Regions from separate parts of the Photorhabdus laumondii genome, predicted to be linked through region 1. Evidence: predicted binding sites of a transcription regulator. Region 1 holds the regulator's gene; the other holds the start of a gene.
The links. The regulator PhoB, encoded in region 1, activates phosphate uptake and scavenging genes when phosphate is short. The targets are predictions, from matches to a motif close to CTGTCATAAAACTGNCNNAT.
Positions count from the first base shown of each region.

Region 2: a site for PhoB is predicted at 1,559-1,578, ahead of pstS (phosphate ABC transporter substrate-binding protein PstS). Genes of this name have one in related genera too.

Region 1 is NZ_CP024901.1:4,582,543-4,586,196, forward strand. Features, by position in the region: gene phoR (phosphate regulon sensor histidine kinase PhoR) at 1-1,075, opposite strand, end outside; gene phoB (phosphate regulon transcriptional regulator PhoB) at 1,099-1,788, opposite strand; gene sbcD (exonuclease subunit SbcD) at 2,175-3,410, shown strand; gene PluTT01m_RS20135 (AAA family ATPase) at 3,407-3,654, shown strand, end outside.
Region 2 is NZ_CP024901.1:219,471-223,124, forward strand. Features, by position in the region: gene ompR (osmolarity response regulator transcription factor OmpR) at 1-186, shown strand, start outside; gene envZ (two-component system sensor histidine kinase EnvZ) at 183-1,514, shown strand; gene pstS (phosphate ABC transporter substrate-binding protein PstS) at 1,853-2,893, shown strand; gene pstC (phosphate ABC transporter permease PstC) at 3,025-3,654, shown strand, end outside.

The DNA of each region.
Region 1 (3,654 bases):
CATTATCTTTCACTGTAAATTCAGCACCGTGGGAATTCTTTTTCCAACTGACATCAATTTGAGTCCCTTTAGGAGTATGGTTAACCGCGTTATAAACCAAATTCGACATTGCACTGCGAAGCTGCTCTTCATTACCGAATACTTTTAGATCTTCACCAATATCAAAATTAATCTTATAACATTCATTACCTAGCGCAATCGCTTCCTGACGCAATACTTTAAGCATCAAAGGCACATCAACGACTTCATTCATATCAATTTGGGGAGCGACTTCAATTTTGGACAGTTGCAACAATTGTTTCACCAAACCGTCCAGCCTCCGGGTTTGTTCCTGCATCGTATTCAGCGCTTTCTTATTTAGCGAACTATCCTCTGCTGCCTGATCCTGCATCACTTCCAAATAACCCTGCAAGACGGTTAGAGGGGTACGCATTTCATGACTAACATTAGCAAAAAAGTCACGACGGGCATTTTCCAGTGTTCGCTTCTGAGTCACATCTCTGGCAACCATTAAGAACTGCCCCTCAGAATAAGGCATCACCCGGAACTCAACAACGAACCCATTATTTAATTCAATGGATAAAGGGCGCGAAAAATCTCTGGAAAGGATATATCGGCTAAAATCAGGGTAGCGAAGTAAATTAAAAATATGCTGTCCATTGTCTTCAGGCCAACGAAAACCAAGTAAATGTTGCGCTAAACGGTTACACCAGAAAATATTACCTTCCGTTGTCATCATCACAATAGCATCGGGTAATGATTCCGCCCCGCTACGAAACCGTTTGATCAACAGCGCCAGCTCACGACGCCGCTTTCGATTCCGTTGCTGCATCTGGTGAATACCATAGAAAATTGGCTCCCACCCTCCTCTCCCCGACGGTGGCAACATACTGCGATCCAACCATAGCCAATTCGAAAGTTTCAGCAAGTTATAACCATGCCATATCAGCACCAAAAATACCGAAACCAATAAACACCAGGACAAATGACCAATAAATATCGCCAGAATTAACGCAGGCAAACAAAAGAGAAACAGTTCTGAAACCAGTTTTTTCCAAGATAGACGTTCTAACACATTAGATTCTCCGGTGCATGGACTTAGTAACGGGTAGAAAAACGATAGCCCGTACCACGAACGGTCTGCACCATTTTATCATGGCCGCCAATCTCTAATACTTTACGTAAACGGCGAATATGAACATCAACAGTTCTATCTTCAACATAAACATTTGCTCCCCAAACATAATTAAGCAACTGTTCACGGCTATAGACTCGCTCAGGGTGAGTCATAAAGAAGTGCAGTAATTTAAATTCCGTCGGCCCCATATCCAGTGCTTTATCCCGGCTGGTCACCCGATGGGACGTTGAATCCAAAACTAAACCATCCATTTCGATGATATCTTCCATGACCATCGGTGAAATACGCCGTAATACCGCTTTAACTCTGGCAACCAGCTCTTTAGGAGAGAAAGGCTTAGTGATATAGTCATCTGCCCCAACTTCGAGGCCACGCACCCGATCTTCCTCTTCACCACGGGCAGTCAACATCATCACCGGAATATCGCGAATATTATTATTCCGTTTCATCTGCTTAATTATCTGCAAACCAGAACCACCGGGGAGCATCCAATCCAATAACACTAAATCAGGATAGGGTTCAGATAAACATGCCAACGCAGAATCATAATCCTCTGCTTCTACCGGCTGATACCCGTTTTTTTCCAGAACAAAACAGACCATCTCACGAATCGGAGCTTCATCTTCAACTACCAGAATGCGTCTTGCCATGATTAGTCCCGTTAATATATTGAGATATACCCGTTATCCTTCAAGTTGCCTCTTTGTTGGCTGCACTCGCTCACCCCGGTCACATAGTTTGCTATGTTCCCGGGGATTCACTCCCTTGCCGCCGCGATTCATCTTGAAATCCATAGGGTATAAACGTTACTTAGTTTGAAAAAGCATTATGCGTCAGTTTTATGACAAATTTATGAAATCCTGCCTTGGTTATCTTCTCTCTGCAATCGATTTCGCAATAATTAATTTAACAATTGCCATATTTCATAATGAATGCGAAGCCGCTCGTAGATATATTCACGAAATCAGATTTAAAAGCGACATCCAAAATATAACGATTATAATCATGCTTCACTTTAACCAATGACGGCGAAAATATGCGTATTATTCACACTTCGGACTGGCATCTTGGCCAATATTTTTTTACAAAAAGCCGGGCTGCTGAACATCAACATTTTCTGCGCTGGCTGATTAAACAGATTGAACATTATCAGGTCGATGCATTAATTGTTGCCGGAGATATATTTGACACGGGTTCACCACCTAGCTATGCCCGTGAACTATATAATCGCTTTGTCGTTGAACTACAACCGACCGGTTGTCAGTTAATTAGCCTTGGTGGTAACCATGATTCAGTAGCAACATTAAATGAATCAAAAGAACTCCTTTCCTGCCTGAATACCACCGTTATTGCTCACGCAGAAAAAGATCAACAAAAACAGATAAAAATACTCACCACCAAACAAGGCAATGCCGGTGCAATTCTTTGTGCAGTCCCTTTTCTGCGGCCAAGAGATATTATGATCAGCCAGGCTGGTCAGTCAGGAGAACAAAAACAGCTCGTATTACAAGAAGCTATTGCAGAACATTATCATCGACTCTATCAGCAAGCGTGTGAATTACGTGATGAATTGAATTTACCCTTACCTATCATTGCTACCGGGCATCTGACGACCGTTGGCGCCACTGTTACAGATTCGGTGCGGGATATTTATATTGGTACATTGGATGCCTTCCCGGCGCAAGCTTTCCCGCCGGTAGACTATATTGCGCTTGGGCATATTCACCGGCCACAAATAGTGGCTAAATCTGAACATATTCGCTACAGCGGTTCCCCTATTCCTCTTAGTTTCGATGAAGTCGGGCAAGAGAAAAGTGTCTGTTTGGTGGAATTTACCCAAGACAAACTGGAATCCATCAAGCTTTTACCCATTCCGCAATATCAGCCCATGCAACTCATCAAGGGCAACCTGCAACACATTGAACAACAGTTGCAAACTTTTAATGACTATCAAGGAGAGCAACCCGTCTGGCTGGATATTGAAGTTGCAACCCAAGATTACCTCCATGATATCCAGAAAAGGATTCGATCAATGGTTGCCGAGCTTCCTGTCGAAATCATTCTGCTACGACGTAGTAAAACACAACAACAAAATAGGCTAGCACAAGAAAACAGGGAAACTCTGACAGAACTTAGCGTTAACGAGGTTTTTGCCCGACGGCTTGCACAATCAGCACTCGAAGATGAAGAACATAAAAAACGTCTGACCACCCTTTTCGAACAAACACTGAACGATATCTATCAGGCTAAAAACAAGGAGGAGCAGGCATGAAAATTTTGAGTTTACGGCTAAAAAACATTAATTCATTACAAGGTGAATGGAAAATTGATTTCACAGCAGAGCCGTTTGCCAGCAGTGGTTTGTTCGCCATAACCGGCCCGACCGGTGCGGGTAAAACCACCTTATTGGATGCGATCTGCCTTGCGCTTTATCACGAAACCCCACGCTTGACGATTTCTACCTCACAAAATGAGCTGATGACCCGACACACTGCGGAATCATTGGCTGAAGTAGA
Region 2 (3,654 bases), 1.3 Mb from region 1:
CCACTGTCCCGTAATAAGTTGATGAATTTAGCGCGTGGCCGGGAATATAGCACGATGAAGCGATCGATTGATGTCTTGGTTTCACGTCTGCGCCGTGTGATTGAAGAAGATCCTACACATCCTCGCTATATCCAGACTATCTGGGGTCTGGGCTATGTCTTTGTGCCAGACGGAATTCGTGTATGAGATTATTGCGATTCTCCCCTCGCAGCACGTTTACCCATACTTTATTCCTGATTATGGCTATGCTGTTTATCAGTCTGGTAACCAGCTACTTGGTTGTTGTGAATTTCGTTATTATGCCAAGTTTGCAGCAGTTCAATAAGGTATTAGCGTATGAAGTTCGTACCCTAATGGCTGAAAAATTGAAGTTAGAGGATGGCTCTTTTCTGGTGATATCGCCGGTAGTTCGCCGGGAGATTTATCAGGAATTGGGTATTACGCTCTATTCTGAATCTGATGCGGAGATACAAGGTTTATGTTGGGCCAGACGTTATGATTTCCTGAGTGAGAAGATGGGCGAGTACCTTGGTGGCAAGGCTGATCTTCGTCTGGAAATAAACACAGATAGCCCTATACTTTGGCTTAATTCTTATTTGGCCCCCGATATTTGGGTCAGGGTTCCTTTGACTGAGATCGAACAAAATCAATTCTCTCCTATTTTCCGCTATACACTGGCAATTCTATTACTGGTATTCGGTTGTATCTGGCTTTATATCCGTTTTCAGAACCGGCCTTTACTGGAAATGGAGTATGCCGCCAGGCAAACAGGTAAAGGTATTATGATGCCGGCGGTGCGGGAAGCGGGCTCTCTGGAAGTTCGTGCAGCCATTCGCGCATTTAACCAAATGTCCGCCGGGATAAAACTATTGGAAAGTGACCGCACGATATTAATTGCCGGCGTAAGCCATGATTTGCGTACGCCGCTGACACGTATTCGACTGGCAACAGAAATGATGAGCAAGGAAGATACTTATCTGTCTGAATCTATCAATAAAGATATTGAAGAGTGTAACGCCATTATTGAGCAATTCATTGACTATCTCCGTACCGGGCAGGAAATGCCAATGGAGTTTTGTGAACTGAATTCTATTCTCAAAGAGGTTATTTCCGCCGAGAATGGCTATGAACAGGATATTGAAAACCATCTGTCTCTTCACCCAATAACCGTTAACGCCAATCCGATTTCTATTAAACGGGCATTGGCTAATCTGTTGGTTAATGCCAATCGTTATGGTAACGGCTGGATTAAAGTGAGTAGTGGTCAGACAAATAAATTTGCTTGGTTTCAGGTAGAAGATAATGGAGCCGGCATCAAACAGGAAGATTTGCCACGGTTATTTCAGCCATTTGTTCGTGGCGAAAGAGCGCGCAGCAGCAGTGGAACAGGGTTAGGTCTGGCGATTGTTCAGCGAATTATTGATGCTCATGATGGGAAAATTGAAATGGGCACCAGCCTCAGAGGGGGATTATCTATCCGTGTCTGTATTCCTGTTGTGGAAGATAATTTTTAACGGCTTGATAATCATCTCCTATATTTGATTTTTATGGTGTGTGGAGATGACAGTTTTATGTCAATTACAGGTTAAGTGCCGATTGCGCTATCATAAAAATGTCATAATTAAGACATTTTGCTGTAATTAAATTGACCTATTTTCCTCTTGCACCTTTTTTGATTTGACGAATATACCCTATGGATTTCAAGATGCATCGCGACGGCAAGGGAGCGAGTCCCCGGGAGCATAGCGAACTATGTGACCGGGGTGAGCGAGTGCAGCCAACAAAGAGGCCACTTGAAGGATAACGGGTATACATTTCTTTGTTGATTCTCAATATCCCATTAGGAGGGATTATGAAACTGATGCGTACCACCGTAACCGGCATAATGGCAGCGGCGTTTTCTTTGACAACCCTGCCTGTATTTGCTGCCACTAGTTTAACCGGGGCAGGTGCGACATTTCCCGCACCGGTGTATGCCAAGTGGGCGGATTCTTATCAAAAAGAGACAGGTAATAAAGTCAATTATCAAGGCATCGGTTCTTCCGGTGGCGTAAAACAAATTCTGGCAAATACCGTTGATTTCGGGGCTTCCGATGCCCCTTTATCTGATGAAAAGTTAGCTGCTGATGGTTTGTTTCAATTCCCGACCGTCATCGGTGGGGTGGTACTGGCGGTTAATATCCCGGGGATTAAATCTGGTGAATTGACATTGGATGGTAAAACTTTAGGCGATATTTACTTAGGTAAAGTGAAAAAGTGGAATGATCCAGCAATTACTCAATTGAATCCGGGAGTCAAACTGCCGGAACAAGATATTGCTGTGATACGTCGTGCTGACGGTTCCGGTACTTCCTTTGTATTTACTCGCTACCTCTCTAAAGTGAATAAAGCGTGGCAAGAAAAAGTTGGCGTGGGTTCCACCGTAAGCTGGCCTATTGGTTTGGGTGGTAAAGGTAATGATGGGATTGCCGCATTTGTTCAACGTCTGACGGGTTCCATTGGTTATGTTGAATATGCTTACGCTAAACAGAATCATCTGGCTTATACCAAATTGGTATCTGCTAATGGCAACATTGTTAGCCCGACAGAAGAGAGTTTCAGTGCCGCAGCGAAGAAAGCAGAATGGCATAAAACGTTTGCTCAGGATTTGACAAACCAGCAAGGTGAAAATGTGTGGCCGATGACTTCCACTACATTTGTTCTGGTTCATCAACAGCAAAAAGATGCAGTGAAAGGGGCAGAAATATTGAAATTCTTTGACTGGGCTTATGAGAAAGGCAGTAAACAGGCAAACGATCTGGATTATGCAACTCTGCCTAAAGAGGTGATTGAGCAAGTTCGTGCGGCTTGGAAAACCCAGATAAAAGATAGCAATGGCAAGGCCCTGTATTAAGTCGTGTTGATAGTGACTGTTTTAAATATCGATTGTTTTAAATATCGATTGCTTTAAATATCGATTAAATTTGTCGTTTTAATTTCTTCCCCGTTTAAGGGGGGAGTTAACCCCGAATGAGAATAAGCTCTATGGCCGAACAAAAAACGGCAATGAAAGCACCCAGTAAAAATGGCGATATTATTTTCAGCGCACTGGTTAGGCTAGCTGCGCTGATAACTTTATTTTTGTTAGGAGGCATCATTATCTCGCTGATTATTGCCTCCTGGCCTAGTATTCAGCAGTTCGGCATCTCTTTCCTCTGGCAGAAAACGTGGGATGCCCCGGCAGAGCAATTTGGGGCCTTGATACCGATTTACGGTACATTGGTTACTTCGCTAATTGCGCTGATTATCGCAGTGCCTGTTAGTTTTGGGATTGCTTTGTTTCTAACAGAACTGGCACCTAACTGGCTGAAACGTCCGCTCGGTATCGCCATTGAGTTACTGGCCGCTATCCCAAGTATTGTGTATGGCATGTGGGGGTTGTTTGTTTTTGCGCCGCTATTTGCCACCTATTTCCAGCAGCCCGCCGGCAATCTCCTCGCCAGTATGCCGATTGTGGGCGAATTGTTCTCCGGCCCTGCCTTTGGTATCGGTATTCTGGCGGCGGGTGTTATTCTCGCTATCATGATTATCCCTTATATCACTTCGGTGATGCGTGACGTTTTCGAACAAACACCGGTGATGATGAAAGAATCGGCTTATGGTATCGGTTGTACC